DNA from 3 places in the Pseudoalteromonas issachenkonii genome. Region 1 is predicted to be linked to each of the others. Evidence: predicted binding sites of a transcription regulator. Region 1 holds the regulator's gene; each other region holds the start of a gene.
The links. Region 1 encodes ArgR, which controls arginine synthesis, uptake and breakdown. Its sites were predicted from a motif close to ANTGAATANNTATTCANT; they were not measured.
Positions count from the first base shown of each region.

Region 1 (7,952 bases):
GTGTTATTACAATATTACTTTCTAGTTCTATGTAATATAGGCTATCCGGGCCTGTCTCCATAAATCCCTAAAACATCCTGTAAGGTAAAATCTATTACCAATCCTTATTGCACATCCGAGTGCATTCCTTTTGCTACCATTCCGTTGTGTTGCCCTAAGGCCTGTCCGTTTTATTCCTTATCCTTTAGCAACAACTTTTCCGTGTTGTTATCCATTACGCATCATCCTGATGCTATCCCTTATGCAACATTCCATTGCGATACTCATCCTGAGCCTGTCCTTAAATCCCTGTTATCCTAAAAACCAAACCTTGGTATTCGAGTAGTTAGTCCGTTCCCATTTACTCGGTAAGCGTCGTTGCTTATTTATGGGTTAATTATAGAGAGTGATTTGCAGTAAATGTAGGATAAAACCGCTTATGGTTTTGGTTCTTACAAATGAAATATTTTTAAATTATATAAAATACAATAACTTGCTATGTTTTTGTGGTGTTATACAGAGTGTTTTTACTCATTAGCTGTCATAAGCGTAAGAGATGTCTTACAAGGGTTTTCTTTTTTGGGCGTATTTATCACGAAGTGATTATATAAAGTGTGCACTTTTTAGTTCATCGCGGTAAAATTAATGATAATAATTATTAGTTAGGTAAGACAATATGAAAAAAACACTCGCGCTTGTTGTTGGGTTAATTGCCTCAGCACCGGCTGTTGCAACCGATATTGTGAATATTTACTCATTTCGACAACCTTTTTTAATTAAACCTATTTTAGACGATTTTACACAGCAAACGGGCATTAAAACCAATGTGGTGTTTGCTAAAAAAGGCTTAATAGAACGTGTTAAGCGTGAAGGTAAACACAGCAAAGCCGATTTAGTTTTAACCTCAAACTTTAGTGCTTTAATTCAATTAGAAGAGCTAAATCTTACGCAAACCATCGAAAGCGAGCTGGTTAATAATAATGTCCCGGCGGCATTTCGTGATGGCGATGGTCAGTGGGTAGCGCTCACTAAGCGCGTGCGTAATGTTTACTCTTCAAAAGAGCGTTTAGGCGCATTGCCTAACCTTACCTACGAAGCGCTTGCTGAGCCGCAATACAAAGGACAAATTTGTACTCGCTCTGGCAAACACCCATATAACTTAGGCCTTGTGGCTTCTATGATTGCTCATCATGGTGAAGCACAGACGAAAACATGGCTTGAGGGTGTAAAAGCTAATTTAGCGCGTAAACCTCAAGGTAACGATCGAGCGCAAGTTAAAGCGGTTAAAGAAGGTTTATGTAATTTAGCCTTAGGTAATAGTTATTACTTGGGCAAAATGCTGCAAGACGAAGCACAAAAACCATGGGCTGAAGCCGTTCATATTAACTTTCCAAATCAAACTGACCGAGGATCACATATAAATGTATCGGGTGCGGTTATTACTAAGTATGCTAAAAACCCTGAAAATGCCTTGAAACTCATAGAGTATATGACAGACAATAAGGCGCAAAATATGTATGCCTCGCTCAATATGGAGTATCCGGTTAAGCCAGGTGTGAAACTTTCTAGTTTGGTTGCATCATGGGGAAGCTTTAAGGAAGACAGCTTACCGCTTGATGAAATTAGCAAATATCGTCCGTTAGCCCTTAAGCTAATTGATGAGGTGAAGTTCGATCTTTAATGACTTATAAATTTCAGCTGTCAAAATGGCAGCTTATTGCGTGGTCGACGGGGTTATTGCTGTCGACCCCGTTGTTTTTCCTACTATTAGAATCTTTACAAGGCGACTCAGAGGTATTTACCCACCTGTGGAATACCGTACTGTGGGACTATATAAGCAATACAGTATTACTTGTTTTAGGTGTAGGGCTGCTTAGTTGCGCCATTGCATTGCCGCTGGGTTGGTTAACTGCTTATTGCCGTTTTCCTGGTAAAAAACAATTTGAATGGGCACTGATGCTGCCTCTTGCCATGCCTACTTATATTATTGCTTATGTGTACACCGATTTACTCGATTATGCGGGGCCGGTACAAATAACTCTAAGAGAGTGGTTTGGTTGGCAGTCGCCAAGTGATTACTGGTTTTTTGATATACGCACCTTACCAGGGGCTATTGTTATGATTGCGCTGGTACTCTACCCGTATTTATATTTAATTTTTAAAACTGCACTGCGAGAACAATCTTTTAAGTTAGTCCAAGCCAGTCAGTTAATGGGGCTAAATGCATGGAAAAGCTTTTTTAAAGTCAGCCTTGTATTATCCCGCGGTGCCATTGTAGCGGCACTTGCTTTGATCAGCATGGAAACCATGGCTGATTTTGCCACCGTAAGCTATTTTGCTGTCAGTACATTAACCACTGCCGTATACGATACTTGGTTTGGCTATTATTCATTAACTGCAGCAGCAAAAATTTCAGGGGTGATGTTGTTATTGCTGTTCTTAGCATTGATCACCGAGCGTTTTAGCCGTCGTAACCAAGCGGTATTTGAGCGTCAATCGAGTGTGAACAGTGAAGCGCTTTATATCCTCAAAGGCAAATCTGCGTGGCTAGCAACGGGGTTTTGTAGCTTTATTTTAATTATTTCGTTTATTATTCCAATGGTTGTATTGCTCAAATACGCGGTTATGTATTTTGATCAAGCGTGGAATAGTGAGTTTTTTAGCTATGCATGGCAAAGTTTAAAAGTGGCGGCTGTAGTCAGTGCGGTGACTATTATACTGAGTGTTTTAGTGGTGTTTTATCAGCGCATTGCTAAACAAACAAATCCATTAATACCCGGGCGTTTGGCCAGTACGGGCTATGCGTTACCCGGCACAGTATTAGCGATAGCGGTATTGTTGCCACTCACCCTATTAGAAAATACTATCAACCGCACTTTAGCTCCTTATGATTTAGATATTGGTTTATTACTTACTGGCAGCTTACTCACTATTATTTTTGCTTATATAGTGCGGTTTTACGCCGTTGCACACGGAGCTATTGAGTCGAGCTTTTCACGCATTAGTCCCTCCCTTGATATGGCAAGCCAGTCAATGGGAAAAAGCCAAGGGCGCACATTACGCTTAGTGCACTTACCTTTATTACGCCGAGGCTTATTAACCGCCGGTTTATTGGTCTTTATCGAGTGTATGAAAGAGCTACCCGCAGCTTTGTTGTTAAGGCCTTTTGATTTTGAAAGCTTAGCAACTCATGTGTTTCAGTATGTAAGCGATGAACAATTAGAGCTGGCCTCTATATCGGCTTTGTTTATTGTGGTGGTGGGGTTTATTCCGTTATATTTTATTAACCGTTCAATGGAGCAACGTAGCTAAATGAGTAGTTTGATTTTACAAGGCGTGAGCTATGCATATAACGGGACTAAGGTGATAGATAATTTAGATTTAACCTTAGGTAAAGACGAAATAGTGTGTTTACTCGGTGCCAGTGGCTGCGGTAAAACGACCACATTAAAAGCGATTGCAGGTTTAATTGAGGCCAAACAAGGGCAGGTATTTATTGATGGTAAGCTAGTCAGTGATGCTAATACGTTTGTTTCACCAGAGCATCGTAATATTGGCATGATGTTTCAGGACTATGCGTTATTTCCGCATTTAACGGTGGCTAATAATATTGCGTTTGGGCTAAGCGGCATGAGCAAAGCAGATAAACACGCACGCGTTAGTGAAATGCTAAAGCTGGTACATTTGGTGGGCTGCGCCGATAGGTACCCTCATCAACTCTCTGGTGGGCAACAACAACGAGTAGCGATTGCACGCGCATTAGCTTATAAACCTAGCTTACTGTTACTTGACGAGCCATTTTCTAATATTGATACCCAAGTACGATTTGAGTTAATTGCCGACATTAGGCGCATTATTAAGGCGCAGCAAGTATCGGCTGTGTTTGTTACTCACTCAAAAGAAGAGGCGTTTGCTTTTTCAGATACACTTGCGGTTATGCACCAAGGTAAAATTGCGCAGCAAGGTACGCCAGAACAGCTTTTTGCTAAACCACGTTCAAAGGATGTTGCAGAGTTTCTGGGTCAGGGCATATACTTAAGCGCAACCGTATTAACCGCCACTGAATATCAAACGCAGTTTGGGGTGGTTGAATCAATACAGCCACAGCAGTATGGCGTGGCCGATAAGGGCGTTATTTATGTGCGTCCGCATCAACTTGAACTTGCTAGTAATAACGATACTCAACAGCAATCTGAGCGGGTTAGTATATTAAGTAGTCGCTTTATTGGCTCTGCTTATGTATACACTGTGGTTATTGCTGAGCAAGAAATAGAAGTTGCAGCCCAGTATGGCCAGTCATTTGAAATTAATGAACAGGTTATAATAAAAATAAAACCGCACACGGTGAATTTTTTTGAATCGTAATTAATCGCTGTGTTTTGCTCTAAAAAGTAAGGAATAACAATGGCGCAAGCGCAATCAGGGATTTGTGCTGAAGCAAACTTACACGGTTTGCACTTATTTTTTAATGTACTTGATGGTCACGACGAATCACTTCGCGCTAAGCTTAAAAAAGTGAGCGATATTGAAGATGAGTTTAGTGATCAGTTCTCTGAATCTATGCTTTCTTGTATGGTCGCCATTGGCGCGCAATATTGGCCACACATTCTGCCCGATTATATGCCAAGTGAGCTGCAAAGCTTTCCTAATATCACCCATAGCGATTTTGTGATGAGTGCAAGGCCATGCGATTTATTTGTACAAATCCGCTCAGACAGAGAAGATGTAAACCACCTGTTTGCATTGCAAATATTAAAACTTTTCAACCCTGATGTTGAGCTGGTGGAGCAAATTCGTAATTTTCGTTTTCTAGATGGCCGTGATTTTAATGGTTTTATTTATGCGGGCGATACTCCGCATGGTCGTCAAAAACGGGTAACGGCCCTCGTTAATAAGCCTGATAGCTTTGAAGATCAAGGCAGCTATATTCATGTTCAGCGCTATAAGCATGACTTAACGTTATGGCAGCACTTGTCGTTGCAAGAACAAGAACAAATAATGGGGCGTACTCGTCTCGACAATACCCTAATAAGCCCCGCACTTGAAAGCAGCCATGCAACCCGAAGTGAATTAAAAGATGAACAGGGGCAAGCATTATTACTAAATCAAAGTATGCCTTATGGCGACGTGTATGAGCAGGGGATGTTAATGATTACGTGCTCGGCTAAAGGGGATGCGTTCGAGAAAGTACTCAATAGCCGATTAGGGCAGGGGGAGTATTACGACCATTGGCTTGATTTTACTCAAGCAGATATGGGCTCTGCGTTTTTTGCACCCTCAGTGCGATTTCTAAAGCAGCTATAAAACAAGCCAGTAACGGCTACGTATTAGTATAGCCGTAACAGTGATAACCAAACGAGTTTAAACCGTATCAAACAAAATACGCACACGCTCTAATGTGAGGTCTATTTCTGATACTTTCGCTGGCGCAATAAAAATAGTGTCATCGCCGGCAATTGTTCCTAATACGCCATCTGCTTTACCTAATGAGTCAAGTAAACGGGCAATTAGCTGAGCAGCCCCAGGACTGGTGCGAATAATAATCATCATTTCGTTATGCATAATGTCAATAACTAACTGGCGTAACGGGCTTTTAGCGGTTGGTACACCCATTTCGGCAGGTAAACAGTACACCATTTCTTGTTTTGCATTGCGGGTGCGTACCGCGCCAAACTTACTTAACATCCGCGACACTTTACTTTGGCTAATATTATCAAAGCCTTGTTCTTTTAATGCGTCAACTATTTCGCCTTGTGAGCCAAAATTCTCTTCTTTTAAAAGTGCTTTAAAGGCTTTTACCAATGCTTCTTGTTTGTCTTGTGGTTGCATAGTGTCTAATTAGTTATGTTGTCGATACTGCAAATTCTACACAAAAATGCATATTTATGCAGCAGTTGTTTAGGTTTTGCTGCGTTTAAACAGCAAAGTTTACAACTATGGTCGAAAATATAGCTAAAATAGGCAGGATAAATTTGTTTTTAGTCGCTAATTTCTTTATCTTATAAACCACAAATATTTCCTTCCTCAAATCACGGAGAATTCCAATGAAAGTTGCTGTATTAGGTGCTGCAGGTGGTATCGGTCAAGCGTTGTCTTTATTATTAAAAACAGGCTTACCAGCTGGTTCAGAATTATCACTATATGATGTTGCGCCAGTAGTTCCTGGTGTTGCTGTTGACCTTTCTCATATCCCAACAGATGTAAAAGTTGAAGGTTTTGGTGCAGATGCACTAGATAAAGCATTAACAGGTTGTGATATTGTTTTAATCCCAGCGGGTATGCCACGTAAGCCAGGTATGGATCGTGCTGATTTATTTAATGTTAACGCTGGTATCATTAAAACATTAGCAGAAGGCATTGTTGCTAACTGTCCTAAAGCGCTTGTAGGTATTATCACTAATCCAGTTAATGGAACTGTACCGATTGTTGCTGAAGTATTCAAAAAAGCAGGTACTTACGATGCTAAGCGTGTATTTGGTATTACAACTTTAGATGTGATCCGTTCTGAAGCGTTTATTGCTGAACTTAAAGGCGTAGACGTAGCAAGTGTTAAAGTACCAGTGATTGGTGGCCACTCAGGCACAACCATTCTACCGTTACTTTCTCAAGTTGAAGGTGTTACTTTCACTGATGAAGAAGTAGCTACACTAACTCCTCGTATCCAAAACGCAGGTACTGAAGTAGTTAATGCTAAAGCGGGCGGTGGTTCTGCAACATTATCTATGGGTGCTGCTGCAGCACGTTTTTGTATGTCTTTAGTTAAAGGCTTACAAGGTGAAGACGTTGTAGATTATGCATACGTTGCTGTTGAAAATGGCGATGCAGAGTACTTTGCACACCCGGTACGTTTAGGCAAAAATGGCGTAGAAGAAATTCTTTCTTACGGCACTCTAAGCGCATTTGAAGAGCAAGCTAAAAATGACATGCTTGAAACGCTGAAAAAAGATATCAAAGAAGGTGTTGATTTTATGGCGTAATAGCCAAAATTAACCCATAAAAAAAGCCTGCATTTGCAGGCTTTTTTATTGCTCGGAATTATCTACACAGTATTACTTAGTGGTCGCGGTCAACCGCTATTCTAGCTAAGCTAATTAGTGCTTGCTTGTAACTCGACTCAGCTAAGCAATCTAAACAGGCAATTGCTTTATTAGCTTCTTGCTCGGCTTTTTTCATTGTGAACTCAAGGGCATTGGTATGTTTGAGCGCAGCCAGTATCTCGTCAAGGTGCTCCATACCATTACAGTGCTCAATAGCGTCTCTTATTAACTGTGTTTGATGCTCACTACCGTGTTGCATTGCATATATAAGAGGTAACGTCGGCTTACCTTCAGCTAAATCGTCGCCAATGTTTTTACCAAGTTGGTCGGCATCAGCGTTGTAATCTAAAACATCATCCACTAACTGAAAAGCAGTACCTAAATGCATGCCATACAAATTAAGTGCCTCTAGTACACTATCGTCTTGCTCAGTAATAATGGCCGCAAGACCCGTCGCTGCTTCAAATAGCTTGGCGGTTTTAGAATAAATAACCTGCATATAACTGGCTTCAGTGGTATCAGGGTCGTTGCAGTTCATTAATTGCAGCACTTCACCTTCAGCAATAATGTTGGTTGCATCAGCCAGTACTTGCATTATTTGCATTTTACCAAGACCCACCATTAGCTGAAACGAGCGGGTGTAAATAAAATCACCCACCAGTACGCTAGCAGCATTACCAAACTCAGCATTTGCTGTAGGTGTGCCACGGCGCAAATTAGATTCATCTACAACATCATCATGTAAAAGCGTTGCGGTATGAATAAATTCAATGATAGTTGCTAGCGTAATGTGATCTTTGCCTTGGTAACCTAGCGCTTTAGCCGCCAAAATAGCCAACATAGGGCGAACACGTTTGCCACCGCTGTTAACAATATATAAACCAAGTTGATTAACTAACGCCACATCTGAGCGCATTTGCGCATGTATTAGTTGAT
Region 1 is NZ_CP011030.1:2,935,998-2,943,949, reverse strand. Features, by position in the region: gene PISS_RS13645 (Fe(3+) ABC transporter substrate-binding protein) at 656-1,660, shown strand; gene PISS_RS13640 (ABC transporter permease) at 1,660-3,291, shown strand; gene PISS_RS13635 (ABC transporter ATP-binding protein) at 3,292-4,344, shown strand; gene PISS_RS13630 (Dyp-type peroxidase) at 4,384-5,283, shown strand; gene argR (transcriptional regulator ArgR) at 5,341-5,808, opposite strand; gene mdh (malate dehydrogenase) at 6,024-6,956, shown strand; gene ispB (octaprenyl diphosphate synthase) at 7,033-7,952, opposite strand, start outside.

Region 2 (7,952 bases), on a different replicon from region 1:
TCTTCAGTGGTCACAATATCTTCACGTTCACTGGGCACTTTAAACACCCGTAAAACAATATTGGTTAAGCCATTAAAAAATAATACCAGTGGCGTGAGCGCAAAAGTAACCCAGCGCATAATTGTCACCACCCTCACGGCAACGGCCTCAGGTAAAATCATCGCTAAACGCTTTGGTAGTAAATCGGCAAATAAAATAAATAACGAGGTAATAATTAAAAACGATAATACAAAGCTAATTTGCCCAAGTAATGGACCTTGATAAAACAGCTGTAGTATTTCTTGCATGTAAGGAGACAATGCTTGCTCGCCAACAATCCCGCCTAATATCGCAATCGCATTGAGCGTAATTTGGATCATGGCGAAAAAAGCCCCAGGCTGCTCTTGCAGCTTTAAAACCGCCAAAGCGTGCACATTGCCCTCGTCCGCCATTACTCTTAACTTAATTTTGCGTGAAGCGGCAATCGAAATTTCTGACATCGCAAATAACGCACTCATCAAGATTAATAACGCAATCCCGATTAAATCACCCATTTATAACTCCAAAATAATCGCTTTTACAAGCAAAAGCAGCTGGATTATAGACGCTTTTATAGACAGGGCAATTGATATTTAAATAATATTAATAACTAATAAAAATCAAAAGCTTAATATTTATAGTTTAGACTCATATGAAGAAAAAGCCGCGCTAAGTTGTTGCTTTACGTTATCGGGTAGATTTTTATTACAGGCGAAATATAAAGGGGCTTGATGGGCGTTAATGGGCATGAGTAATTCGAGTTGTAATTTATTTAATAAATGAGATTGTTCATGTTTTATTCGCTGCGCTGGTATAACAACTAAATCAATACTCGAACTTCGGGTTTGGATTATCTTAAAAATATTATCAAAACTACTAAACAGCATTAAATTTTCGTTTTCTTTAAAGCCCTTTGAAAGTAAGTAATGATGGCTGTAGTTATCTTTTAAAACCGCAATACGGTATTGCTTTGCCTGCTCTAAATTAGTTAAGGAAATACCTTTGCTTTTAAGGGAGTAAAAATTAGTGTCAAATTGGGCAAGCTTAGCAAACCAAATAAAATTATGTTCCCGCTCAGGCGAACGAGAAATAGAAAATATACAGGTTTGGGGATCTCTCAGTGCAATATTGTAAGCCATACTCCAATCATTTACAGAAATTGAATAATCAATACCTACGCTATCAAGCACTAATCGGACTTTATCGGCAGCATCACCTACTAAATTGTTATTCGCGTCCAGATACTGCGCAGGCGCAAAGTTCTCTGTCACAACAGTAAGTTTAGCCGCACAATGATGACTTACAATGAACAATAATACACAATACCACTTAGTCACAATAACCCACTATATAAAATTTAAGATGTTACTTTTTTGATAAAAGCAAATTTAATATAGCGGATTATTTACAAATAGCCAATTTTGACCTTTAGGATTAACGATTCATTGCTGCAATTAAGAATGCTGAAATTTTAGCGCCTTCTCTAAGCGTCGTCTCTGAGCTTGATTGACCCACTAATGAGCTGTCGGTAAACGGCGCGATTTCCATCATATCTGCACCGGTTATTGGAAACTCATCGGCAATGGCTGACAAAATATCAAGCGCATGCTGTGGTGTTAATCCATTTTCTTCAGGTGTACCTGTTGCTGAAGCAAATTGAGCATCTAGTGCGTCAATATCAAAGCTTACATACACTTCATCAACCTTGTCAGCCTTTAGTTGCGCGATTGTATCGGCAGCAACAGCGGCTGCGCCACGCTCAATAATTTCAGCAGCCCAGTGCTGTTTAACGCCAAAAGTACTTTCCCAATGTGATTTAGGCTTACCACTTGAGCGAATACCAAATTGAATTAAATGATGTGGCGCGGGTAAAAATTCTAAAATATGGGTACACCAAGAGCCAAAACATAAATCGATGCCTAAACGCTCAACCAATAAATCGGTGTGGGCGTCAAAATGAATAATTGCCGTACGTTTACCTTGCTCGCGTTTGGCTTTTAAATACGCTTTTGTTAACGGGTAGCTAATTGAGTGGTCGCCACCAATACCAAAAATGCCTTTATCTTGGAATGTTGCATAAAAGCTGTCACATACATCTTCGGTAATAGACAGTGGACTTACGAAATGATCGTTATTGTCATTGCCATAAAGCGCTTTTTGGCAATTGGTAATTGTTGCCTCGTTTAAGTATTTATCGTGTAATAAATGCGGTATTACGCGCACATCACCTAAGTCAAATGAACGACACTGTGTTTGCTGGTCAATTAAAGCTGAACGTAAAAATAAAGGCCCCCAGTTTGCACCGCGTAAAATACCACCACCACAATCAGAGCTAATTCCCAGCATAACCGCTTTGTGGGGTGAGTTAGGTAATTCATTTAGCGAGTCACGCCATAAAGCATCGACATTTTCAGTTTGGCCATATAATTTATTTCTGAGTGCTGCTTTGCGTTCTTTTGCCGTATTAACCGTAAATACACCGTCGCCAGGTGCACATAAACAGTGTTCAACTTTATTTTTAAATGCTTGAAATTGTGTGCTCATTGTAAACCCTTTTTCAATCTGAATATCTTGTCTATTATTGAGTAGTTATGCAAAACGACGAACGCTGAATAAATTAAAAATTAATTGTCTGTGGTTATAAAAATCACTGAACGTTGTGTTTTGCGAGGTTAGGTCAGTGGCAAAACAATACAAAACCTACTAACTAACCTTATGAATATAAACAATTTAAAATTTAGCTAACAACTCTTTTGGCTAGCTACTGGTTTGCTCTGAGGTATGAATATAGTGTCTGAGCAAACAAGTCAACTGGCTCATTTTGTTAGTAATTTTAGCCATTGATTGAATATTCAGAGTTGATGAATAAATCAATACGGACATCCGTCCTGTACTTCATTTAGGTTTCTCGTAATCATGTTAAATTGACAACAACTCTTATTAAAAAGGCTTAGTTATGGAAAAGGTATTTCACTTAGGACTGTGTATTGATGATTTAAAAGGTGCAAAACTGGCTATTGTTCCAGGGGATCCAGATCGTGCAGCACGCATTTCACAGTTCTTAGATAATCCAACCTGCCTTGCTCAAACGCGTGAGTTTCACATTTATTTAGGCCAATTAAACGGCCACTCAGTGGTTGTATGTTCAACCGGTATTGGCGGCCCTTCAACGTCAATTGCGGTTGAAGAACTGGCTCAACTTGGCGTACGTAGCTTTCTTCGCATTGGCACAACAGGCGCGATTCAGCCGCACATTAACGAAGGCGATATTTTAATTAGCCAAGCCTCAGTTCGTTTGGATGGCGCGAGTCAGCATTTTGCACCGCTGTGCTACCCTGCTGTTTCTGATTTTTTTGCCACTCAAGCGATGGTAAAAGCCTGTGAAAACCTAAACATCGATTTTCATATCGGTATCACCGCTTCAAGCGATACCTTCTACCCAGGACAAGAGCGTTACGATACGCATTCTGGTTATGTTCCAAAGTCATTACAGGGTAGCTGTGAAGAATGGCAAAAACTAGGCGTGATGAACTACGAAATGGAATCGGCTACTTTATTTACTATGTGTGCCGCTCTTGGCCTACAAGCAGCCTGTGTTGCAGGTGTATTAGTAAATAGAACACGTCAAGAAATTCCTAACGTAGACCACGGCGAGATTGAGAAAAAATCGGTTGCCGTGGTACTTGAAGCCGCTAAAGTGTTACTTGGCTAATGTTGCGCTAATAACCTCAAGTGTTGGCAAGCCAGTAAAGCTTGCTAACACGGCTTTTGCCACCCCTGATTGGTTTTCATGTCCAGCCGTTTCTAATAACGTAACTGATTTAACTGTTTGCTTATCAAAGCTCAGTCCTGCTAAAAACAACTGACTCACAGCACTTTGTAATGGCGATAAACTCGGGCTGTACGCTGCATTTTCTGCATAGCTGCCATAAAAATCACCATTTTCAAACGTACTTATTTTTACTGCACTGTAATTTTGGCTATATGGCACATAAGCCGCTAAAGCATAGCTCATCAGCTTTTCATCAAGTTGTTTGTTTTCAAAACAATTAGTTTGCTCTGCTGGGTTAAATAAGCTGTGCTCATTGCCTAAATCGGTTGGTCCAAATGAATGAGGTAATAACTCTGCCAATTTAAAGTTTTGTGCTGGCAGTAAAATATCAAGCTCTTTCGCATCAGCGAGTTCATTCATAAATTGACGACAGTACCCACATGGGACATCACTAATCGCTATTTTAAGAATTTTTTTACCGCCATTTAACCAGGCATTATTAATTGCAGATTGCTCACCGTGCACCACTAAACTAAGTGCTTGATGGTCAAACTCAGCGTTAGCGCCAAAGTAAAAAGTAGTGTTTCCTTGTGAATCGAGCCCTTTTACAATTGCGCCGACATGAAATTTGGAAATAGGTGCAACGGAAAACTCTGAAGCCATAGGCACTAAGCCTTGTAATAATGCATCGTCGCTAACATTAAGCTCGGTGCAAAGCGCTTTAATATCGCTTGAATATAAAATACCGCGTTGAGTTTTTAATTGACTGCGTAGAGCTTGCGTTTGCGCTACGTTTAGAGAAATGTGTGAATTGCTAAGTGCTGTATTATGTTGCACTTTAAAAGTTGCTGAAGCCATAATAGTTTTTATTTGTTCAATGGCCAAGTAGTGTAAAAGGTTGGCAAACTAAATACCAGCCTATTCAACGTAAAAAAAGGGAACACGTCGTGTGTTCCCTCTAAAACTAATCTAGTTTTGGATTAACCTGTATTACGCATACCCGCTGCAATACCGGTCATAGTGATCATCAAGGCATTGTCTATATCATTTTCATTGCCTTTATCATCGCCACGAGAACGACGTAATAACTCAACTTGTAATACATTAAGCGGGTCGGTGTATGGGTTTCTAAGCCCAATAGACTCTTTGATCCAAGGCTGATCAGCCAATAAGCTTTTTTGTGGGCTTAATGATTGCACTAACGTCATCGCCTCACCAAGTTCCTCTCGCAAGGCAACACCTAAAGGCTTATACATCTCTTCCACCAGCGCATTATCGTAATGCTCACTCAACCAGCTATCCGCTTTACTAAATACCATTTCTAGCATTTCTAAACGTGCTCTAAAGAACGGCCATTGCAAACTCATTTCGCTTAAGGTTTCAATCCCATATTTTTCAAGCGCGGCTTTAAGTCCACTTAATGCACCTAACCATGCAGGTAACATTAACCGGTTTTGACTCCACGCAAAAATCCATGGAATAGCACGTAAGCTCTCAACCCCTCCATTTGGATTTCGTTTTGCAGGCCTTGAGCCTAACGGTAGTTTTGACAGTTCTAATTCAGGTGTCGCCATTCTAAAGTAAGGTACAAAGTTTTCATCGTGGCGCACCACATTACGGTAATGCTCACACGACACATCGCTAATTAATGCCATTACTTCGCGCCACTGTGATTTAGGCTCTGGTGGTGGCAATAAATTACTTTGTAGTACCGCACCTGCATAAATATTTAAGCTTTGTAATGCAACATTAGGCAGGCCAAATTTAAAGCGGATCATCTCACCTTGCTCTGTTACCCTAAGCCCGCCTTTTAACGACCCCGGCGGCTGAGAATGCAATGCTTGTGCAGCAGGCGCACCACCACGTCCAACCGTACCACCACGTCCATGGAATAAAATAAGCTCAATACCGCGTTCATCCGCTAGTTGTACGAGCTTATCCATTGCCTCATATTGTGCCCAACCAGCAGCCATCATGCCTGCATCTTTGGCTGAGTCTGAATAGCCAATCATTACATTTTGGGTGTTTTTGATGTGTCCACGGTACCACTCGTTATTTAAAAGCGTAGTGATGACGTTGTGGCCATCGTTTAAGTCATCCAAGGTTTCGAATAAAGGCGCCACAGGCAGTTCAAAACCACAGCCAGACTCTTTAAGTAATAGCTGCACTGCTAATATGTCAGAGGCGGTTCGTGCCATAGAGATAATGTATAAACCAAAGGTTTTTTCATCTTGCTGTGCAATAACATCAAAGGTATCAAGCACCTCTTGCACTTCTGGACTTGGTTGCCAATGCCTAGGAATAAGCGGACGACGTGAATTTAGCTCTGTCAGTAAAAAAGCTTGTTTGTCTTGCTCTTCCCATTGATTGTAATCGCCAATACCTAAATGACGAGTTAATTCTGAAAACACATCGCTGTGTCTTGACGAATCCTGTCGCACATCCAGTTTTGCCAAACGCAAACCAAAGCTATTTACACGATGGATCACATCTAATAGCAAGCCATCAGCAACCACTTGCATATTGCATTTTAACAATGAGCGATAACACACCTCAATTGGGTGCTTAATTTGGTTAATATCAGTAATTAAATCTTGTGATTCTGTACGCTTATTTTTAATTTTAGCGCTTAAGTACATCACTGTTTCAGCCACTTGATTTTTAAGCTCTTTGAGCACGGCTCGATAAGGTTCAAACTCTTGCCCTGCCAGCTTAATAAGCTCATCGCTGGCATCAGACATGGAAAGTTCAGCACACAAAGTTTCTAAATCACGCTGGTATAAATCCAGCGCCATCCAACGGCCATGATCGAGTACTTGCTTAGTCACCTCGGCGGTTACAAACGGGTTACCATCTCGATCCCCCCCCATCCATGACGTAAATTCTATCGGACTGTAGTTAGCTGGTAGCTCAAGGCTCAAATGCTGTTTAACATGCTGGCTAAACTCACGTAAAAAACGTGGCACGGCATCCCATAAGCTATTTTCAATTACCGCATAGCCCCATTTAGCTTCATCAACTGGGCTTGGGCGAGAACGACGAATATCGTCAGTATGCCAAGCTTGGCTAATTAGCTGCGCAATTCGATTTAATATCGCTTCGCGCTCCTGCGCAAGGTTGTCGGTGCGCTCAAGTGATGCTAAACAATCGCTTAGTTCAACATGTTTGTTAATAATAGTACGTCGAGTCACTTCGGTTGGGTGAGCGGTTAGTACTAAGTTTATGTGGAGTTTTGAGAGTGTGTCGGCTAAATGATTATGATTAAGCTGACCTTGTTCGGCCTTTGCTGCTAACGTTTTTAATGTTTGAGTGAGAGGATTTAGTTGGCAAAAACCAACATCATTAAAACGTGATACGGTATGAAACTGCTCAGCAACATTAGCTAAGTTTAAAAAATGATTAAATGAACGGGCAACCGGTAAAAGCTCCTCATCACTAAGCGCATGGAGTACATCAATTAACGCTTGGCGATCGGCTTCATTGCCACTGCGAGATGATTTTGATAAAGCCCGAATTTCTTCTACTTTATCTAAAATCTCTTGGCCTTGGGCATCTTTAATAGTTTGTCCTAATAATTGACCAAGTAGACTAACATTACCTCGCAAGGCGGCATATTGTTCACTCATTTCTAGCTCTCCTTCGTTTCTTGGAGACCTATTAATATCATTAAGCGGGAATATTTAATAGATCCATTTGCATCGCCTTGTCGTAAAAAAGCATATGTAAAATAAACACAAAGCGATGACATGATCATTTTTTACGATGGTAATTGCCCCCTTTGCAATGCAGAAATGCAACATTTAAAACGTGCCGATGTTGATCATAAAATTACACTAGAAGATTTAAATGCGGATGATTTTAGTGAGCGTTTTCCTGCAATCGATAAACAAAATGCCATGGATTTATTGCACGCCCAAACTGATAAGGGGCAGATGATTTACGGCTTAGACGTCACTTATCAAGCTTGGCGCATCGTTGGAAAATACCGCTGGCTTAAAATAATTCGTTTGCCAGTAATTCGCTTTTTTGCCGATCATGCTTACACTTTTTTTGCAAAATATCGTCACCACATTAGCCGTTTTTTAATGCCCAATGCGCAGTGTAGTAATGGTCAATGCAATATGAAATCTAAAGGTGAAAAATGAAAACAGTGATTTTATTT
Region 2 is NZ_CP011031.1:445,111-453,062, reverse strand. Features, by position in the region: gene paeA (polyamine export protein PaeA) at 1-533, opposite strand, end outside; gene PISS_RS17650 (substrate-binding periplasmic protein) at 654-1,355, opposite strand; gene PISS_RS17645 (arginase family protein) at 1,453-2,562, opposite strand; gene udp (uridine phosphorylase) at 2,975-3,730, shown strand; gene cdd (cytidine deaminase) at 3,719-4,648, opposite strand; gene ppc (phosphoenolpyruvate carboxylase) at 4,771-7,416, opposite strand; gene PISS_RS17625 (thiol-disulfide oxidoreductase DCC family protein) at 7,537-7,935, shown strand; gene PISS_RS17620 (SDR family NAD(P)-dependent oxidoreductase) at 7,932-7,952, shown strand, end outside.
Region 2: the regulator ArgR is predicted to act here: its motif matches at 2,599-2,616, upstream of PISS_RS17645 (arginase family protein).

Region 3 (7,952 bases), 1.1 Mb from region 1:
CATTTTGTTGACGGTGAGTTTATTGGCACCGGTAAAATTATTGCTGCTGAATTTATAAACCAAGGTGAGCGTTACACCGCTATTCGTCACACAGACGGTAACTTTTACACCCCTGAAGGCCGTAGTATGAAAAAAGCCTTTTTGCGTGCGCCTGTTAATTTCAAATATATTAGTTCAAGCTTTAACCCTCGCCGCCTACACCCTGTTACAGGACAAGTGAAAGCACATCGCGGCATTGATTACGCTGCACGCACAGGCACGCCAGTTGTATCATCGGGTAATGGTAAAGTAATTAAAGCAGGCTATAGCAAATATAATGGTAATTACGTATTTATTAGCCATGGTACTCAATATGTTACTAAGTACTTACACCTTAACAAGCGCTTAGTCAGAACGGGGCAAAAGGTAAAACAGGGAGAAAAAATAGGTACTGTTGGCTCAACTGGTCGTGTAACCGGTGCGCATTTACATTATGAGTTTTTGGTTAACGGCGTTCACCGTAACCCTAAAACCGTAAAACTACCTAAGTCTGAACCATTACCTCGTTCAGAGCTTGCTAAATTTAAGCCTATTGCTGATAACTTTATCGCACAACTAGAGCGTAATCGTGAGCTACAACTAGCACTTAGATAACCACTTCACTGATTAAATAAAAAAAGCCTTTGTTGGGGTTACCCGCAAAGGCTTTTTTGTGTGTGATATTTAAGTTTCAAACTTAATTTACAAGTACATAAATTAGCTGCACAACCAAAGATATCATGACTAATGGCCAAATATACTTGCTGTATTTGGTAGCACCCTCTAGCCCCATTTTACTTTGGTACTTTTCTAGCAAAGGAATAATGATCACCAAAGCAATCACTAAGCTAATTAAAATGACAAATATATTCATATCAACACCTTTGTATTATACCAATTCGTTTAAATAATATTGAAACGGGTATTAACTTACGGCAAAGCGCAGCCTTTCGCGCTAATATATAACTCATACCAATGCTCTCGACTTAAGTTAATATTAATTGCATCACTCGATGCCTTAATACGATCTACATTAGTTGTGCCTATAATTGGCTGAATCGATGCAGGATGGCGAAGTAGCCATGCCAATACAATAGCTTCTGCACTTGTGCCATATAAAACGGCAAGCTTACTAACTAAAATACTCGTGTTTACATCCGCTTGTGACGCTTTTGATAGGTCACCGCCTGAGTATAAACCTTGGCACAAACTGCCCCAACTCTGAATTTGAATGTCATGCTCACGACAATACTCAACACACCCTGGGGTAAAGTTAATATCTTTACCATCGGCATTACCTACATAAATGCCCTCATCAACCCACTGATGTTTTTGTAAACTGGCCTCTATTTGATTTGCCACAATTGGCATATCTAAAGCGCGCTGCAAAAACCTTATTTGATGTTGAGACATATTAGAAACTGCAAAATGACGCACTTTGCCACTTTCTTTTAAACAGCTAAATATTTGCGCAACTTCCTCCACCTCCATTAATGGATCGGGGCGATGCAACATTAGCACATCTAAGTAGTCGGTATTTAATCGTTTAAGTGAGCCCTCAACAGAACGCTCAATCCAATCAGCAGAAAAATCATAACGCTGCGGGTTTTTCTCATCAGCAAAGCGAATACCACACTTAGACTGAATATACATTTGTTCTCTGAGCTCAGGACGTTCAGCCAACGCTTTACCAAAAACGTGCTCAGCTTTGCCTAAGGTATAAATATCAGCGTGATCAAAAAAGTTAATCCCGCTTTCAAATGCTGCGTCTATACATGAATGAGCTTGCTTTAAGTGCCCACTGTTGATGGCGTCTTTATTCCAAGCACCTCCTAAACCCATACAACCAAATACAAGCTTACTAACCTTGGGTAAATATTTTGCCAGCGGAGTGTGTAACATTTGACAGCCCTTTTAAAAAATGAAGAGTGATTACTTTAAACAAAAAACCCTATACAAGAAACCGCTTAATCTAAAACATTAAATTTTAGGCAAAAAAAAGCGCAGTAAACTGCGCTAATGGTTGGATTAAATATTACTAGCCAACAAGTGCTAATAAAATACCTGCAGCAACAGCACTTCCCAGTACGCCAGCTACATTAGGCCCCATGGCATGCATCAGTAAAAAGTTGTGCGGGTTATTTTCAAGACCGACTTTATTAACTACACGAGCCGCCATAGGAACAGCCGATACACCCGCTGCACCAATTAATGGATTAATTGGGGTTTTTGAAATTTTATTTAAGCCTTTTGCCATAAATACACCTGAGGCCGTACCAATAGCAAACGCCATTGCGCCCAGCACTAAAATACCAATGGTTTCCACTGTTAAGAACTGCTCGGCAGCAAGCTTAGAGCCTACCGCTAGTCCTAGAAATATGGTGGTTATATTAATAATTTCGTTTTGAGCACTGTTACTTAGCCTATCGACCACACCCGACTCACGCATTAAGTTACCTAAACAAAACATACCAACCAGTGGAATGGCGGCTGGTAAAAAGAGCGCAGTTAAAGTGAGTACCATCAGCGGAAAAATAATTTTTTCCTTTTTTGATACTTTACGCAGTTCTGGCATTTGAATTTTACGTTCTTCAGGCGTTGTAAACGCACGCATGATAGGCGGCTGAATAATAGGAACCAACGCCATGTACGAGTACGCAGCCACTGCTATAGCACCTAATAAATCAGGTGCCAGCTTTGACGCTAAAAAGATAGCGGTTGGCCCATCAGCGCCACCAATAATGGCAATTGCTGACGCATCTTGTAAACTAAACTCAAACCCTGGAATAAAGTTAAGTAAAATAGCCCCAAATAAGGTAGCAAAAATACCAAACTGCGCCGCAGCACCTAATAACAACATACGCGGATTTGCAATTAAGGCACTAAAGTCAGTGAGCGCGCCCACTCCCATAAATATTAATAACGGAAAAATTCCGGTATCAATACCTACATAGTAAACATAATAAAGTAAGCCACCAGGGTCAGATAAGCCCGCCACAGGAATATTAGTTAAAATAGCCCCAAAACCAATGGGCAGTAATAGTAGCGGCTCAAAGTTTTTAACTATAGCTAAAAATAATAACAAACAACCAACGGCAATCATGATCAGCCCAGGAAATGTAAAGTTAGCAATGCCTGTGGCATGCCAGAGGTTTAAAATACCATCCATCCTCTAATTACTCCTTAAGCTAATGCAATCATTGCATCGCCGGTTGACACTGAATCACCTTCAGAGACAAGCACGTCTGCAATTGTACCGGTATGCATGGCGCGTACTTCGGTTTCCATTTTCATGGCTTCCATAATAATCACCACATCACCTTCATTTACTACCTGACCTGGCTTTACTTTAATTTTAAAGATATTACCGGCAAGTGGCGCATTAAGAGTTTCACCTGAAGCAACTGATGCCGACTGTGGAATATGCTCAGAGTCTTTTAGCGTCACCTCTTTAAGCTCACCGCCTTGAGCAACCACGACATCGTATACTTTGCCATCTACTTTAACGCTGTATTGCTCAGCCTTAACGCCTTTATTGTTTGCCGCTGATTTTTCAGGTGCTTTATTGGAGCTATCATCAGCGCTAGGAACAGGTTCAAATGCGTCAGGGTTATTGCGGTTTTTAATAAACTTCAAACCAATTTGTGGGAATAAGGCATACGTGAGCACATCATCAATTTGCTCATCAGCAAGCGTTAAGCCTTGCTCTTGCGCAAGTTTACTTAATTCAGCCTCAAGCGTTTCAAGTTCAGGTTTGATCACATCTGCAGGGCGACAGGTAATTGCTTCGCTGCCATCAAGTACACGCTCTTGTAACTCTTTATTCATAGGAGCAGGTGTTGAACCATACTCACCTTTTAATACGCCCGCGGTTTCTTTGGTGATGGTTTTATAGCGCTCGCCAGTAAGCACATTAAGTACTGCCTGAGTACCAACAATTTGCGAGGTCGGTGTAACTAATGGAATAAAGCCCAAATCCTCACGCACCCGTGGAATTTCAAGTAATACTTCGTTTAGTTTATCAGCAGCGCCTTGCTCTTTAAGCTGATTTTCCATGTTAGTTAACATACCACCTGGCACTTGGGCTAATAAAATTCGGCCATCAACACCTTTTAAACTGCCTTCAAACGCAGCGTACTTTTTACGTACGTCTCTAAAGTAAGCTGCAATTTCTTCAAGGTGGTTTAAATCAAGCCCAGTATCACGCTCAGTACCTTCCACGATTGCAGCAATTGTTTCAGTTGCTGAATGACCATAAGTCATACTCATAGACGATACAGCCGTATCGAGCATATCAATACCGGCATCAATCGCTTTTTGATACGTTGCGGTACTTAAACCCGTTGTTGCATGACATTGCATGGCAATAGGAATTGAAACCGTTTCTTTTAAGCCTTTAATCAGTTTTTCTGCATCGTAAGGCTTAAGCAATCCCGCCATATCTTTAATACAAATTGAATGACAACCTAATTCTTCAAGCTGCTTAGCAAGTGTTAGCCACATATCCAATGTGTGTACCGGGCTTACTGTGTAAGAAATCGTACCTTGGGCATGCGCGCCTACTTTAACCGCCGCTTTTATGGCAGTTTCTAAGTTACGTACATCATTCATGGCATCAAAAATACGAAATACGTCTACGCCATTTTTGTGTGCGCGCTCAACAAACTTTTCAACAACGTCATCAGCATAATGGCGATACCCCAATAAGTTTTGACCGCGAAGTAACATTTGCTGGGGTGTATTTGGCATCGCCTTTTTAAGCGCGCGAATACGCTCCCAAGGATCTTCGCCTAAATAACGAATACATGAGTCAAAGGTAGCCCCACCCCAAGACTCTATAGACCAATAACCTGCGTCATCAATTTTTTTTGCAATAGGTAACATGTCGTCTAATCGCATGCGGGTAGCTAAAAGCGACTGATGTGCGTCTCGAAGTACGAGTTCTGTTATTTTTAATTTAGCCATTGGTATGCTCCTCTAATTATTATTTGTTTTGTACTGAGCAATGGCAGCACTAATTGCAGCGATGTGCTCATTTGGCACACCTTGAGATTTAAAAGATGGTGTTCTCTGTGATACTTCAAGTTCTGGCTGAGAAAATTTGCTAGCCAGCTTAGACATAACTGTCACTGCACCAATCAATAAAGAAAGAAATACAAACACACCCACCATACCGGTTAGCATTAAATTGCCTGCAGTTGTGAGCAAAGCCCCTATATCCATAATTCTCCCCTGTTCAAAACTGAATACATAAAAAACCAGTTTATTTAAATAAATATTCACCAATAGTAACAAAAACTATTCTTTTGTCTACACATTGTAAATTGGTAAAACCAATTAATCTAAAAGTAACATATCACCAATAAGGTTAACACCATCTAAAATAGCTTATTTAACCTATACATATAGATGGTAAAAATGTTCGTTATAAACAAAGAATATATAAAAACCATAATATTCTGTAAAAACACATAAAAATATACCTAATGAGCTAATCCAATAAAAACTGCCAAAAAAAATGCTAATTGGTCTTACCAAAATAACGACTGTAAAAACTATTTATTATCTCATCAGACACCACTGTGAATAAGTTACAGATAAAACCGTAAAAATTACCAACCTAATATAAAGCCAAACTCAAAAATACAAGTTAAACCATTGATTTAAAACAAAATAAAATACTGGCACATTACTCGCTTATATAAAAACAACACTTTAACACTTAGATAAATCAAGGAGATGACAATGTTACGCTGGACAATTACATTTTTGGTGATCGCACTAATCGCAGCCGTTTTAGGATTTGGTGGTATTGCAGGAGCCGCAGCAGGAATTGCTAAAATCATATTTTTTATCTTTTTAGTTTTACTGGTTATTTCACTTGTCTCTGGCGCTTTACGTGGTAAAAGCCCCAGGTAGATAAGAAACAACGAAATTTTTAAATTTATATACAAGGAATTACATTATGAAATCATCAACACTTAAAGCAGCAGCTATTGGCCTATTCGCAAGTGCATTTATTATGGGTTGTGAAGACAATCATGCAGAAGAAGCCGGTGAACGCATCGACGAAGCCGTGACAGATGTTCAAAATAAAGTAGAAGATGCTTGTGAAGAAGTAAAAGAAGGTGTCAACGCTGAAGAAACAAATTGCTAATTCAGCCCCTTTTTAAAAAGCGACCATTTGGTCGCTTTTTTTGTGTTTAGTACTAGTCGCCAAGTTGCTACCCATTAATTATAAACTCTGAACTATTAATTCTTTTTAAGCTGCGCATTTGCCACATAGCTTGCTAAAATGATAAAAAATAGCTTTTAAGTATAGATGCATGGTATTTACGACAACCTATAAACTCGATAAACCTTACTTTTATGAATGCTTCGACCAATCGCTGCCTTATAGTAAACGCGCGCAACCTAAATATTTTTTATTAGCACTGCTTGTTGCATTGGGATTATTTGGTATTTATGGTTTAGGAGATCATTACCTAGGTACATTTTTGCTGATGCTAGCCCTACTCGAATGCATCGCCTTTTACTATCGCCGCCCATGGTGGGTTACCAGGCAAATGCTAAGCAGAGCGTCTGGTTCTGAAGTCACTCTCACCTTCGACGAAGACGGAATAAAATCAACCAATCATTACAAAAATTACCAGTTAGCTTGGCACGACATTAACGAAATAATTACCACCGATTGCGGGCTACTGTTAAAAAGTAAAAGCGGTATGCAATACATTTCTAAGGCAATACTCGACGAAGAAACGATTGATTTTATAAACAAAAAAGCCACTCAATGAGTGGCTTTTACAAATGTCATAGTTATATTAACTAGCACATTTTATACTATGTTGATTAAGCATTGCCCGGATTAGGGTTAGACTTTTCAGCTTGTATGCGCATGTAAATTTCTTCACGATGAACTGATACGTCTTTAGGTGCGTTAACACCGATACGAACTTGATTTCCTTTAACACCTAGAACAGTAACGGTTACTTCGTCACCAATCATAAGGGTCTCGCCTACTCTACGAGTTAGTATTAGCATTCTCTTGCTCCCATGTTCCAATAAAATTATAAGATTCCGCACAAACATTTTAATTAAAATTAGACTAAAAAGTAAGTAAAAACTCTCAATCTATTCATTTTCTGTTAAAAATGTCTTATGTAATGCACGAACAGCCAGCTCTAGGTATTTTTCATCTATTAAAACTGAAATTTTGATCTCTGAGGTGGCAACAAACATCACATCAATGTTTTCTTGTGCTAGCGAATCAAAAAATAAACTCGCTACCCCGGAATGAGATTTCATCCCCATACCCACCGCTGACACTTTCGCCACATTGGTCAATCCGTCAATTGCATGTGCGTCAAATTGCTGTTGCTCAGCCGTTAACAAATCAAGTGCGTTTAAGTAATCATTTAAATGCACAGTAAAAGCATAGTCGACTTTTTCAACTTTATGATTAATTTGATTAATCATATCTATTTCGATGCCATTATCAGCAAAAAGTTTCAAAACTTTTGCAAGATGTTTGGTGCCTTGCGGCATTCCATGCACCTTAATTAAGCACTCATCTCGATTAAATGCAATACCCGATACGACATTGCTTGTCACGTCGCTCTCCTCAAAACTAATTAACGTGCCTTCATCGGGTTTAAAGCTAGATAACACCCGCAGAGGAACATTGTGTTTACCAGCAGATTCTACAGAGCGAATATGTAATACTTTAGCGCCTAAACTTGCCAGCTCAAGCATTTCAGCAAAGGTAACATGACTTAAACGTCGTGCGTTAGGTTCCACACGCGGGTCTGTAGTATATACGCCATCAACATCGGTATAGATCTGACACTCATCGGCTTTTATTGCACCAGCAATTTCAACCGCTGAGGTATCGGTGCCACCACGGCCAAGCGTGGTCACGTTGCCCTCAATATCGC
Region 3 is NZ_CP011030.1:678,745-686,696, reverse strand. Features, by position in the region: gene PISS_RS03155 (peptidoglycan DD-metalloendopeptidase family protein) at 1-633, shown strand, start outside; gene PISS_RS18870 (hypothetical protein) at 716-892, opposite strand; gene PISS_RS03150 (aldo/keto reductase) at 949-1,920, opposite strand; gene PISS_RS03145 (sodium ion-translocating decarboxylase subunit beta) at 2,057-3,187, opposite strand; gene oadA (sodium-extruding oxaloacetate decarboxylase subunit alpha) at 3,202-4,983, opposite strand; gene PISS_RS03135 (OadG family protein) at 4,996-5,241, opposite strand; gene PISS_RS03130 (DUF1328 domain-containing protein) at 5,764-5,937, shown strand; gene PISS_RS03125 (hypothetical protein) at 5,984-6,175, shown strand; gene PISS_RS03120 (YcxB family protein) at 6,345-6,812, shown strand; gene csrA (carbon storage regulator CsrA) at 6,868-7,059, opposite strand; gene PISS_RS03110 (aspartate kinase) at 7,150-7,952, opposite strand, start outside.
Region 3: the regulator ArgR is predicted to act here: its motif matches at 5,285-5,302, upstream of PISS_RS03135 (OadG family protein).